Linked DNA regions of Sporomusa termitida. The protein of the gene in region 2 interacts with the protein of the main gene of each other region in a pairwise test. Links are inferred from orthologs where the notes say so. Each region holds a gene or a part of one and is shown on either strand. Other genes may lie near its edges.

What was found.
Region 1: the proteins of ftsZ (region 2) and SPTER_RS10910 interact in binary tests that used the Bacillus subtilis proteins (3 or more experiments, as listed by UniProt). The link is inferred for Sporomusa termitida from one-to-one orthologs.
Region 3: the proteins of ftsZ (region 2) and SPTER_RS10020 interact in binary tests that used the Bacillus subtilis proteins (3 or more experiments, as listed by UniProt). The link is inferred for Sporomusa termitida from one-to-one orthologs.

The regions. Positions count from the first base shown.
Region 1 is NZ_CP036259.1:2,343,103-2,348,250, forward strand. The notes cover bases 36-2,817. They hold SPTER_RS10910 (cell division protein ZapA), read right to left. Parts: upstream 1,663-2,817; coding sequence 1,408-1,662; downstream 36-1,407. Other genes in these bases: SPTER_RS10900 (alkaline phosphatase family protein), read right to left, coding at 36-604; SPTER_RS10905 (DUF421 domain-containing protein), read right to left, coding at 661-1,332; SPTER_RS10915 (amino acid permease), read right to left, coding at 1,773-2,817. Also shown: more of SPTER_RS10900, read right to left, coding at 1-35; more of SPTER_RS10915, read right to left, coding at 2,818-3,170; pheT (phenylalanine--tRNA ligase subunit beta), read right to left, coding at 3,360-5,148. UniProt on the Bacillus subtilis protein: Activator of cell division through the inhibition of FtsZ GTPase activity, therefore promoting FtsZ assembly into bundles of protofilaments necessary for the formation of the division Z ring.
Region 2 is NZ_CP036259.1:1,876,366-1,879,288, reverse strand. The notes cover bases 68-2,923. They hold ftsZ (cell division protein FtsZ), read right to left. Parts: upstream 2,093-2,923; coding sequence 1,043-2,092; downstream 68-1,042. Other genes in these bases: ftsA (cell division protein FtsA), read right to left, coding at 2,110-2,923; SPTER_RS08490 (sigma-E processing peptidase SpoIIGA), read right to left, coding at 68-802. Outside these bases: more of SPTER_RS08490, read right to left, coding at 1-67. UniProt on the Bacillus subtilis protein: Essential cell division protein that forms a contractile ring structure (Z ring) at the future cell division site. The regulation of the ring assembly controls the timing and the location of cell division.
Region 3 is NZ_CP036259.1:2,168,824-2,174,089, forward strand. Bases 1,264-4,163 are described here. They hold SPTER_RS10020 (cell division protein SepF), read right to left. Parts: upstream 2,987-4,163; coding sequence 2,540-2,986; downstream 1,264-2,539. Other genes in these bases: SPTER_RS10010 (YlmH family RNA-binding protein), read right to left, coding at 1,264-1,701; proC (pyrroline-5-carboxylate reductase), read right to left, coding at 1,702-2,514; SPTER_RS10025 (YggS family pyridoxal phosphate-dependent enzyme), read right to left, coding at 3,002-3,673. Outside these bases: SPTER_RS09995 (IS1634 family transposase), read left to right, coding at 1-9; SPTER_RS10000 (DUF167 domain-containing protein), read right to left, coding at 128-430; SPTER_RS10005 (DivIVA domain-containing protein), read right to left, coding at 433-885; more of SPTER_RS10010, read right to left, coding at 907-1,263; SPTER_RS10030 (hypothetical protein), read left to right, coding at 4,889-5,266. UniProt on the Bacillus subtilis protein: Cell division protein that is part of the divisome complex and is recruited early to the Z-ring. Probably stimulates Z-ring formation, perhaps through the cross-linking of FtsZ protofilaments. Its function overlaps with FtsA.

The DNA.
Region 1 (5,148 bases), 470 kb from region 2 along the record:
AGGAATATTTCCTGGAAATATTAACCAGATTTCCGGCGGCCTGGCTGGGACTCAACACTGGCAAACCATGTACTCCCCACTCGGGAAGAGCGGCATTGGTAATATCCTGGTACACGGCTTCATTGCTATGCATTTCCGGCAAAGACCTAAGCCGCATGCCGGTACTCAGAGCCGCCAGGGTGATCGCCGAATGGCGGCGCTTGCGGTTAGCCACCAGTTCAAAATAATTCGGTGTATACATATTGGCAGAGGTTGCCGGCAAGCCGGCTTGGGCAAGCCGGCGCATAATGTTGTTTTCAGTAATAATACCGGCAAGCTGAGGCCCCGGGAAAGCCTGTAGATGCCGCCCCATGGCCCTGGCCGTATTCAGACCGGTAAGAATAGCGGCCTGCCCGGTTGCGCTTTGCGGTAATCCGGGTACCCCCAGCGTAGCATCAAGAGGCACAATACAACGCTCCGGAGCTAATGTGAATGCCATTTCTGCAGTCAGTGGCCGGCCAAACAATTTCTCCATAGTAGGCAGCCCAAAGCGGACAATTGGATTAATCCCGGGATTAGTGCTGCCTAAACCAAACCCGTCAATAAATAATAATACTACCCGCATCGCCAGTTAACCTTTCTCTCAGGATAAGAAAGAAGAAGGGGCATCCCTTCCTCTCTTTAATGCTGCTCGTTTTCCTGACTGGCCGGTTTTTCCCGGCTGCCGGCTTTTTGCTTTTCCTGTTCCCGCAAATGGGCGGCAAGATATTGAACATCATCCATAAAAGCCTCAAACTTGGTCAATTTTTCACCGGCCAGGCTGAGTGGATTGTTGTACAAATTTCTAATATAGTCTTCAAATTCTTTTTTGGTGAGGGGATCATTTTCCGGTGTGCGCAGCATGGTAAACTCCCCGCAGCTTTCCAGGCGAGCCACTTCAATCGTGCCTAAATCAGATAAATCCAGGCCTTTTTTATGCAGCTCCTGCCGCAGATCATCGTAGTTAAAATGGATTTTGGTAAAATTCTCTTCGATCAGGCGCCCATCCTTGACCAGCGTTACCGGTGTACCCTCAAACCATTTGCGCAAAGTGTTGTTCTTCAAGGCCAAATAGCCTAAAACCTGTTGTAGCAGCAGTAATGCCACCAGCGCCTCAACCCCGGCAAATAAAGTGGGATTTTGATCCATTGTCCCCGCCACAATCACGTCGCCAATACCAACCATGATAACAAAATCAAATGGTGATAACTGGCCAACCGTGCGGTTGCCCATCATTCTTACTACAATCAGGGCCAGCGCACAGAGGATCATTAAGCGAAAAGCGACCTGCCCAATTGAACCGCTATCAAACACGGTACCACTCCTTTTCTGTCAGTATTATTAACATGACATCCAAGTGTTATACCGCATTCGGTATACAAAAGCCGGCTATTTGTCCTCTTTAATCAGTTCAAGGAGCTCCAGATAGTCCTGCTCCAGCCGCAAAAACTCATCAGCAATATTTAATGCGGTCAAAACAGCTATTTTGGCCGGCGACAGCCTGAGATTCACTTTTGCCGTTTTTTTCATGCGTTCATCCAGCATAACTGCTAAGCGCCTGATTCGTGCTTCTTCTAAATTACCTTTTAGAGCATAGCTTTCGCCGTATATCTCGACGGTAACTTTATTTTTAATTTCTGACATACTCCACCTGAAATAATAATATTTATTGAGACTATACTTCTAGCATCTAAAAACTAATTCCTGCTAGAAAAAATAAAAAGGCGGGATAACCCGCCCGGGGTAACCGGCAATTATTCTTTACCGGCCACTTCCGCCTTATTTAAAACACTATGATGATAACTGTAAACGAAATAGACAACAAAACCAATCGCTGACCAAATCCCAAACCGTATCCAGGTTTCTGCCGGTAAATTGGCCATTAAGTACCCGCAGGACAGTACTGCCAACGGGGCAATAACCTTTACGGCCGGACATTTAAAAGAGCGGGGAATATCAGGTCTGGTATAACGAAGCACCAGTACACCAATCGCGGCCACAACAAAGGCAAACAAGGTACCGATATTGGTGAGTTCGGCAATAATACCGATAGGGGTAAAGCCGGCGATGAGGGCCACGGCAATACCGGCAGCCATTGTAATAATATGAGGTGTACCATAGCGGGGATGTACTTTACAGATGCGGGCAGGAATCAGACCGTCCCGGGACATGGCAAAAAATATCCGTGTTTGTCCATACATCAAAACCAGCAACACAGTCGTTATACCGGCTATTGCCCCGGTCCCCACCAGTGCGGAGCCAAAATTATACCCAATGGCCCGAAGGGCATAAGCGACAGGTTCGGCATTATTTAACTGCTGATAAGGTACCACACCGGTCAGAACACCGGCCACAACAATATAGAGGATTGTGCATATCACCAGCGAGCCAATAATACCTGCCGGCAAATCCCGTTTGGGATTCCGGCATTCTTCAGCAGCAGTGGCTACCGCATCAAAACCGATATAAGCAAAAAAGATAATTGCCGCCCCGGCGGCTACCCCGGAAAATCCATAAGGCATCAGCGGCGACCAGTTAGCAGGGTTTACCTTGGGACCGGCCAGGGCCAGAAAAATAAACACAGCGGCCAGCTTTATCACTACCAGGACTTTATTCAGCGTAACACTCTCCTTAGTACCACGCACCAGTAACACACTTAACAGCAGGGCAATCAGCATCGCCGGCAGATTGACGAGTCCGCCGTCGGCCGGTACGGCCGTAAATGCTTTAGGTAATTCAATACCACCGGACTTCAGCAGGCCTACCATATAACCGGACCAGCCGGCGGCTACAGCGCTTGAACCTACAGAATATTCCAAAATTAAATTCCAGCCAACAATCCAGGCAACGATTTCACCCAAGGCAGCATAGCTGTAAGTGTAGGCACTGCCGGCAATCGGCACCATAGCCGCAAGTTCGGCATACGCCAAAGCGGCAAACGCACAGGCTAAACCAGAAATAACAAAAGACAGCATAATGCCCGGTCCGGCGTAATTAGCCGCAGCTACACCGGTTAAAACAAAAATACCGGTGCCGATAATACAGCCAATACCCAAAAGAATCAGATCGGTGGCACCAAGACTCTTTTTTAACCCCTGCTGTTCTGCCCCTTCCTTAAGCTTATCAATACATTTTGTACGAAAAAAATTCATAGATTCACCTCTTTGCTATTTTTCCTCCTAAAAAAAACCAGATCTGTCTCTTAGAGACAGATCTGGTTTCCAGTAAATATCCAGTCAACACAGACATTTACCTATTATGTCCATCCCGGTTAACAGTTTAGCATAAACGGGAGGCGAGGTAAAGGTTTTTTTGTTTTTATCAAAGAGACATTTTCCGGTCTAATCCCGGAGTCTTGCCCCCAATGTCTTTTCCAAATATACAATGGTATTTTTATAATACTCATCGATTTCAGCATCGGTCAGTGTCCTGTCATGAGCCCGGAAAGTCAGCGAAAAGGCCAGGCTGCGCGAGCCTGCTGTCACTTGCTGTCCGGTATATACATCAAACAGCTGCACAGCACTTAACAAGGGCCCGGCAGTGTCCAGAATAGCCTGGGTTACGGCCTCAGCCGGGATTTTCTCAGGCAGCACAAGGGCCAGATCGCGGATAATTGCCGGGAATTTGGGCAAAGCCTGATAACCGGGGGTAGTGGCCGTATGTTTAATAAGAGCCGCCACGTACAATTCAAACAGATACACCTTCCGGTTAATTTCATACGCGTTAAGAACTTCCGGATGGACTTCACCCACATACCCCAGCACATCGCCGTCTTTTTTTATCATGGCTGTTTTGCCGGGATGCAGGGAAGGGGTTACGGCCGCTTCCACACTATACCCGTCAATTTTCAAGCCCGCAAGCACAGCCTCGACACTGCCTTTGGCATCATAAAAATCGACCATATCCCGTGGCTGATTCCAGGCGCTGGCATGACGTTTGCCGATCATGGCCCCGCATAACATAAGCGGTTCCTGCGGCAGCTCTCTGAGTGGCAGTGCTGCCGGCAGATATACGGCGCCAATCTCATAGATCCTACAATCTTCATTTTTCCGGGCAAGATTACGCACGATTGTATCCATCACACCGCCCAGCAGGGTGGTACGCAAAATAGGAAAATCGTCAGTAATGGGATTAAGGACCTCTATGGCTGCGCGCAGCGGACTGTCGGCCGGAATATTAAGCTTATCAAAAACCCCGGGATGAGTAAAACTAAGCGAAATAATCTCGGCAAAGCCGCTGCCGGTCAGGATGTCTTTCATCTTATCGACAATGCTCTGGGAATGGCTCTGCTTCCCTTGGACCATACTGCCGGCTGGGGTGGTGGAAGGTACATTGTTATAACCATAGATCCGGACAATTTCTTCGCAAAGATCGGCCGGCAGTGTAACATCGCTGCGCCAGGTAGGTACTGTTACGGTAATCTTTTCTTCACCGGCATCAGGACTGAAGCCTAACCGGCGTAGTATAGCTTTCATCGTGCTGCCGGGAATGTCCGTACCCAAATACTTATTAATTTGTGCCGGCGTAAAAACAATCTGTTTCGGCAGCTGCATGTCAGGGTAAACATCAACAATGCCCGGACATACCTTGCAGGCCCCCATATCTTCGAGTAATTTGGCGGCCCGGTCCAGCGCTTTGATAATATTAGCGGTATCCACACCCCGCTCAAACCGGCCTGACGCCTCGGAGCGGAGCCCAAGGGCGCGTGAGGTCCTGCGAATACTGACGCCTTTAAAAGCAGCGGCTTCCAATAATATGTTTTGTGTAGTTGCCGTTACCTCAGTAGCCAGTCCGCCCATAACCCCGGCAATACCTACCGCCTGAACGGCATCGGCAATTACCAGCATATCCGGTGCGAGTTCCCGTTTAACACCGTCTAAAGTAGTCAGTTTTTCACCCGGATTGGCTTGCCGGACAACCAAGCTGTGACGGGCCAGCAGGTTATAGTCATAAGCATGCATGGGCTGGCCTAATTCCAGCATAACAAAGTTGGTTACATCGACAACATTATTAATTGGGCGCATCCCGGCGGCCTGGATACGATGCTGCAGCCAGGACGGCGAAGGACCCACCTTAATGTTTGTCAAAACCCGGGCCGCAAACCTTGGGCAAAGGCCGGAGTCGTCGATC
Region 2 (2,923 bases):
TGCCGCCGGCAAAAACACCGCCATAAACGCCGATAAGCACATTAGCGGTCCGAGCCGGGCCACACTCGGTCATTACGGTGATATGGTCCGGTCTGAATCCCAGTAATACACTCCGGCTGCCGACAGACTGATAAGGAATAACCTCCACCCGGGACAGCCAGGCGGTATCCAAGCATTGATCAAGATTAGTCAGCCACGTCTCCGGAGTATTATTGTTTAAATATGCCGCTGCCTGCAAGCTAAGCAGGGAAAGTGACGCCTGCCGGTTTAACAGAACAACAGGTTTATGCCCCAGCAACGAAAAAAGCCCATTACCGGTATCCAGCATCCCGGTGATTTCAGCCGAACGCCCGTCATACTCGATTTTTGCCTGATAAAAAGTCTGCCGGCGATACATTCTGCCAAGCATTTGCTTAACGATAAGCCCAATCAGGGTTACAGCGATGACAGTGCCTATTAGCAAATGACGCCAGGACAATGTAATCAGCTGACCGGCCCCGGGCGTCGCTCCGGTTTGGGCAAAGTAAAGCCAGCCCAATACCGCGCCGCCTAAAATAAAAGAGATGACAAAAAAAATGCCGATAAGTGTTAGTGTTAGCTTTAAGGACCTGCGACCAAAAGCCAGTAGGATAATGAGCACTGAAGCCAACAACTTTCCCGGGATTGTATACAACATAAACATCTGCGGAAAAATCCCGACCAGGGAATATATTCCGCCCAGGAAAGCTGCCGGTAATATTCGTTTCCAACTGAATGAAATACCTGCCGCATAAGCTGTTAACACTAAAATAACACTATTCATCGTAAAATTTATTAATAATACCATATCAGCATAGATGTACACTGGTCTTCCTTTCCTGGCGTGGGATTTTATACCATAATAAGAACCGATACATAGCAATATATGCCACTGCTAAAATCACTATGCCAATTATATCAAGGTTTATTTTAAAATAATGTAATTTTTTGCCAGAGAATATGACTAAAAACAGACAGAAACCCCGGCTCAGCGGAGCCGGGGTTGATTATTAAAAACAGATTATTAACGGCGCATCCAAGCCGGGATATCTAAATCACGACCTTTAAAAGGCTCGATCACCGGACTTTCATGCCGGCCCTCGTTTGTTTTTATTAACGGTTTAGGATCAAAACCAGTAGCAATAACGGTTACCCGCACCTGATCCTCAAAACGCTCATCAATAGTTGCCCCAAAAATAATGGTTGCTTCCGGATCAGCAGCCTTGGCAATAATATCGGCTGCTTCATTAACCTCAAATAACGTAGTATTGGGGCCGCCGGTAAAGTTCAGTAATACCCCCTTGGCACCATCAATTGACATTTCCAGCAGCGGGCTTCTGATAGCGGCTTCAACGGCTGCAATCGAACGATTATCACCGGTGCCAAAACCGATGCCCATCAGGGCTGAACCGGCGTCGCTCATAATGGTCTTTACGTCAGCAAAATCAAGATTTATCAGCGCCGGCACAGCAATAAGATCAGATATACCCTGCACACCCTGGCGCAATACATCGTCAACGATTTTGAATGCATCCAAAATCGAAGTCCGTTTATCAACTACCTGCAACAAGCGGTCATTAGGAATAGTAATCAGCGTATCTACCTTTTCCTTAAGCTTGGCAGTCCCGCGTTCTGCCTGCAACTGACGCTTACGCCCTTCAAAAGTAAACGGCTTGGTGACAACGCCAACCGTAAGTGCGCCTACTTCCCTGGCACATTCAGCCACCACCGGCGCAGCACCTGTACCGGTACCGCCGCCCATACCGGCTGTGATAAATACCATGTCGGCACCCTTAAGCACTTTTATGATATCTTCCCTGCTCTCCTGCGCCGCTTTCTCACCAATCTCGGGATTAGCCCCAGCCCCGAGACCTTTGGTCAGCTTTTCACCAATTTGAATACGATAGGCAGCCTCGGAGCCAAGTAAGGCCTGGGCATCGGTATTAATAGTAATAAATTCAACGCCCTGCAGGCCGGCCCCAATCATACGGTTTACCGCATTATTGCCGCCACCGCCTACGCCAATGACTTTTATCGAAGCAAATTGATCTAAATCCATATCAAATTCCAGCATTAGTAAGTTTTCCTCCCTTAATATCGATCAAATTTCAATAATTTTTTAGCTTTATGAACCAATGTGTTCCAGGCACTATGCCCGCCAACCGGCTCATTTTCCGTAATTCTGGCACCGTGCTTTAGAATTCCATAACATACGGTATTAGCAGGGTGCACGTATTCAGCAGACAAACCTTCCGGTGTTACCGTAGTGGTAGGTAATTGAAAAAACTTGGCCACACAAGCCCCCATACTAGGCATCGCTCCGCAACCACCAGTTAAGTAAACAGTTTCGAAAGTTTGTCCCGGTTTTGTTAAATATTCGGCCTGCAGTGGTTTAAGATAACCATACACTAAAGTAACAATTTCTTCTACCCTGCTTTCAATAATATCATATAAAAAATCAAAAGGAATATGTTTATCAACCGTCCCGTAGTCGTTGCAATCCAAAACCACCCCCTGATTTCGTAAATCAGGAGAAAGTCGCGAGTAATAGCGTTTAATTTCCTCGGCATGGGCCCGGTTCACGCTCAACCCCTGCATTAAATCACTGGTTATATAGTCACCACCCAGCGGTAATGCGGCTGATGAACGCAGGCGTCCTTTCACATACAGCGAAATATCGGCAACTCCTGCCCCAATATCGATAAATATAAAGTTAGTAGGCTGTCCTGGTAATTCAGTATTCATACCCTCGGCCGCTATAATGCCGCTGGCAACAATTCCATTCAGTTGAATGCCGCTCCTGCTCAGAACGCGGCTAAGCTCCGCCAAGGTAGCTTTGGGAGCCGATATAATATGAGTTTCCACGGCCAGCGCTGCCCCCGCCTGGGTGACATCCTCCCTGGCC
Region 3 (5,266 bases), 290 kb from region 2 along the record:
AAACAATAAAAGGTACGCATTTTTTTGCTTCTTAAAATAGTCTGAAACGCCTTATATACAAGGCGTTTCAGACTATTTTTATCTCCCAACTGTCAAAGATGGGATTATACATGATCGGAGAATAAAGTCAAATATAGGCAGCGATTATACTGCAAAAAATATTTTTGTCAATCCCTGTAACCTTGACTGTTTTTGATCTGTTTCTGTGGCCGCTGGTAATGACGACCGAAGAACGGGATACTTTGAACAAACCGGCAATAAAGGCAATACAGGCTGCGTTCGCCTCGCCGTCAACCGGCGGCGAGGTCAGATTGATTTTTATACTGTCGCCCATGATACCGCTGACGGCGTTTTTACTGGAACGCGGCTGGACCCGTACTTTAAACGAGACACCGTCCGGAAGTTCTTTTATATCAAGCTGATCTGGCAATGTTAATTTTCATCTTCTTCCGCATTGTTAAGCATTTCCATCTGGGCCTGCAGCAGGGTGCGCAACCGGGTGCGGAAAACCTGCGACTGTTTTCTTACTTCTTCATACTCGCCGGTCATCTTGCGCACTTTGGACATTCCTTCGTCAACCAGCCTTTGGGCGCGTATCTCAGCCTCTTTAATCATCAGTTCGGTCTCTTTTTTGGCATTCAGTTTTACTTCTTCAGCAGTTTCCTGGGCAATAACCAGTGTACTATGGAGGGTATTTTCCATATGCTGGTAGTGTTCGAGTTTGCTGTTGAGGCGCTCAATTGTTTCTTTTAAATCAATGTTTTCACGATACAGTGTTTCATAATCCTTAATCACCCTGTCGAGAAACTCATCCACTTCTTCCTCATTATACCCGCGAAAACTGCGCTTGAACTCTTTATTATGAATATCCAACGGTGTAAGCATAACTCCCCACCCCTATTCTAATTACATAAATCTTCGGAGTAAAACACTATAGCGGCCCTTTTTCGTTTGGCCGGGGACTTCCAGGACTTCGACCCGGCCGCGGCCACGCATGGAAATGACATCGCCCACCTTTACGGCCTGGGCCGGACTTTTGGCATCCTGCCAGTTTATTTTTACCTTGGCAGCGGCAATATCCTCGGCCATGCGGGTGCGGGAAGTTCCAAAACCGGATGCCGCCACCGCATCCAAGCGTAAGGAGGCGACTGTCGACCGGATTTCCTTGATTTTTTCTTCTTTGGCAGGAATGTCAGCCAGTGAGGCCTGCGCCACAGCTACGGCAGCCTGGCCTACTTCGGCAAGATTCTGCGCAATATAGGCGGCCATATTTGTGTCCGCCATAATATAGCAGTGTTCGCCGCCCATGATAATGTCGCCCAGCATTTCCCGCTTAATGCCAAGGCCCATAAGTGCGCCCAGAACATCCCGGTGCGACAGGCGGCAATAGCGGCTGTCCCATTGAACAGACAGGCAGGATATAGAATAATCCAGGGCCCCGGCATAAGCAAGAAATTCAGTATCAACAAAAGCTGCCTTCATGCGCTCGGCACCGGGATAACCGCCATTAGTCTCGAGTGTCAGCCGGTTGTAGTGGGCCGCTATGGTTTCGGCGATGCTCTGACCATAGGGGTCCAAAAATTCACTGATCTTATATTTGCGGTTTTTAAGCGTTGCCTCTGCTAAATCCAGAAGTCTGGCTGCCAAATCAGCATCACCTGATGCCCGGTAATACCGCAAAATCTTATCCCGTTCGCTCATCTACCGCCGCCCCATTTCGCGGGAACGGTTGGTGGCGGCCACAACCGCATCGATAAGTGCGGCCCGGACACCATTTTGCTCCAGCACATGCACGCCGGTAATGGCTGTACCGCCCGGTGATGTAACCATGTCCCGCAATTTTGCCGGGTGTTCACCTGTTTCCAGTACCATTTTGGCTGCGCCCATAAGGGTTTGCGCAGCTAACAGAACGGCTGTCTGGCGGGAAAACCCAACCCGCACGCCGGCATCGGTAAGGGCATCAATCAGGACAAAGGCATAAGCCGGGCCACTGCCGGACAGACCGGTTACAGCATCCATCGTATCTTCGTTAACTGTAACTACTTTGCCAACAGAGGCGAATACCTCCGCCACCGGCTCACTTACCGCAGTAGTGGCATATTTCCCCAGGGCCATGGCCGACATCCCTTCACCAACAGCAACCGGTGTGTTGGGCATCACCCTGATAATCGGTACTCCTGGCATTTTTCCCTGAAAGGCGGCAATGGTTACCCCGGCCGCTACGGAAACAACCACGGTTGTTTTGGCAACAACCGGCGCAATGGTATCAATTACCCCGTTGATTACCTGGGGTTTTACTGTTAAAAACAGGATGTCCGACTGCCGGGCAATCTCCTGGCTGTCAAGCGTTGTTGATACTGTAAAAGTGCCGCGCAGATAGCCCAGACGTTCAGTTGAAACATCGTTTACTGCAATTTGTGACGGCATTACTAAGCCGGCGTGCAGAATACCTCGTATCAGCGCCTCGGCCATGGCGCCGCCACCAATAAAGCCTATTTGTTTGTTTGTCAGCATAAACCCTCCGTCTGGTGTGTTAAAACTATTTATTGGCCCAGGGCAGCAGTGTCTTGTCGCCGCCTTCGTCCCGCGGGCTGTAGGCAACATCTACATTATTCGGGGCACATAAGAAGATATGATTACCGACCTTTTGAATCTGGCCGTTTAGGGCATAGGTCGTGCCGCTAATAAAATCAATCATGCGCTTAGCAATATCCGGATCGGTATTCTCAAGGTTGACTACCACCGGCTTACGGCTTTTCAGATAGTCGGATACATGCTGGGCATCATCAAACGAAAATGGCTCAACAACCATGACTTTGACTTGTTTGCCCTGTTGCTGGCTGCTCGGGGCCATCGGCAGGGATACGACATTATTATTCTTCTGTTTTATTTTTGCTTCGGATTCCTCCGGTCTGGAGCGGTCTTCCTCCTGGTCTGCCGGTTCAAAAAGACCAAGGCTGCCCCATACTTTTTCCATAAACTTCATAACTTTCTCTCCTCCCTAATATTGGCGCGAGCCAAATATTGCAGTACCGATACGCACTAAGTTTGCTCCCTCTTCGATAGCCACCTGATAATCGTTTGTCATTCCCATTGATAGCCAATTAAACTCAGTATTGGCTAATTTTAATAGTTTTAATTCGCTGTATAGCTGATAGGTCTCTTTAAACACCGGGCGAATTGCCTCAGGGGTTTCGCTAAACGGTGCAATTGTCATCAGACCGCAAAGCCGCACATGTTCGAGCTGGCTGATCAACCTGGCCAGCGGCAGGGCTTGTCCGGCTTCCACGCCAAATTTACTGTCCTCATCGGCAATATTAACCTGCAGTAACACATCCTGGCGTTTACCGAGTTTGCCGGCTGTACTGTCAATCTCGCGCGCCAGCCGCTCACTGTCAACAGAGTGAATCAGATCAGCCAGCGGCACTGCCTGCCGCACCTTGTTTGTCTGCAGATGACCGATAAGATGCCATTCAGCCGACCGGCCTGCTGCCTGGATGGCGGGGTGTTTGGCCAGCATTTCCTGAACCCGGTTTTCCCCCACGGCAGTTACCCCTGCAGCTAAAGCTTCCAGCATGGCGGATACGCCGTGGTTTTTAGTGACAGCCACAAGTTTGACCTTGCTTATATCTATTTTTTTGTGTATTTCTTCAATATTTTGCGCTATTGACATGGCAAACCCTCCATCTTATTAGGTTATTCGCCCAGAAACATAATTTTCCTCTAAAAATGATCTATTTATTCAAGCTTTTACCATAAAAATTAGAAAAACCGCTGGCGCGATCTTTTGGCTTTGCACCTAGCAAATAATCCTGGAATACAAGGGAACGGCTTTACTTTTGGCATGACCCAAAAGTAACAAAAAGTCTAGGCCCGAAGCCTCCAAAAGCTGAAAAGCCGGGCGGTATTCCTAAAATCCGCAAACTCGCTCCGCTCAAACAGTGCGGATTTCTTAACGGCATACCGCCCGGCTTTTCTCCTGCGGAACGCTTTTTTTTTCGGCAAAGGGCCGGGGGGGGCTACCAGGGGTGGTGGGGCACCGTCTCTGCTCAAGCTGGGCATTGACCTTGGTTCCCCTTATTTTATAAGGACGTTCAGCCTTGTAAAACTTATAATTTCTGATAGTATAAAAAAACCCCCTATATAGACAAGTACACTACATTAGGAGTTTTTACGTCTATTATTTAGCATTCAAAATACACCCTGTGTTTCAATTAATAACAACAATATTACTCTATCAAAATCCACTTATAAGTTTCAATACATTCCATGTTACAGTTCATAAAATGTACTACCCGAGGCGCTCCAGCCTTACTAGTTACACCAATCTTACCAAAACCGCGTTGTAATGTAAATGGGGCGAGTGCTTACCCGTCCCAGCCGGCCAGCCGATCTGCACTTGCAATTTACCGCAAACAGGCTATAATTAGAAATAGGTGGAAATTAAAAAGTCGCCGTGACCTGAAAGTGTAACCAGCACTTCCAGGCCCGCGCAAGGTGCCGTACACCTACACGTAACAGCCAAGCTGTCCACGACGACATTTCTATTATACACCGGGCTTCTGCCGCCGCACAAGCGGGGAGCGCGGGGTAAATAGCCGTTGCCGCCGGCGACGCCGGGCTGGGAGTGCGACTGGACGCAGCAAAGGATGCCGACTATTCTCAGCAGCTAATGAGCAGCAGCGGGGCAAACAGGGGGCTTACCGGTTTGTGACCGCCCTTGTTGTTTCGGCCGGATATGCCGGCTTATTAGCGCTGAGTATGTAACAGATATCGCAACAGAACGCATGTGTAGGGTAAAACCCTTTGCATGCGTTCTTTTTAATTTCCCCCTGTAAAATAAGCTGATGGCCATACCGGCCGCAGTCTGAATATAGGGGGTATATATATGTCTGATCATTTAACGCCAGCTGGTGCAGCTTTTTGTCCGGGGCTGGTTTCCTTCCTGCCTGCAGAGCGGGACTGGGAGCCGCAGCCGCCCGGGGCAGAGCCGGAAGATCCGGAGGACCGGCTGATGCTGCGAAGCATCTTAACCGAGACCTTTAATCAGTATATCTTTGTCAGGGTGGACAATATCCTCAAACTGGCCGGCACCAACGATGCCGGTTACAGTAAGACGGTCAGTAAGGTCGGCGCCACCCTCGACCGGCTGCTGGCCCTGGCCGGGGAGCTGAAGGACCAGTATCCGGAATTGCAGGAGCTGGTCATGGATTACGAGTCGTTCACCGCCCTGGAATCGGGCCAGTCGGCGGAAATCGCTTACAAG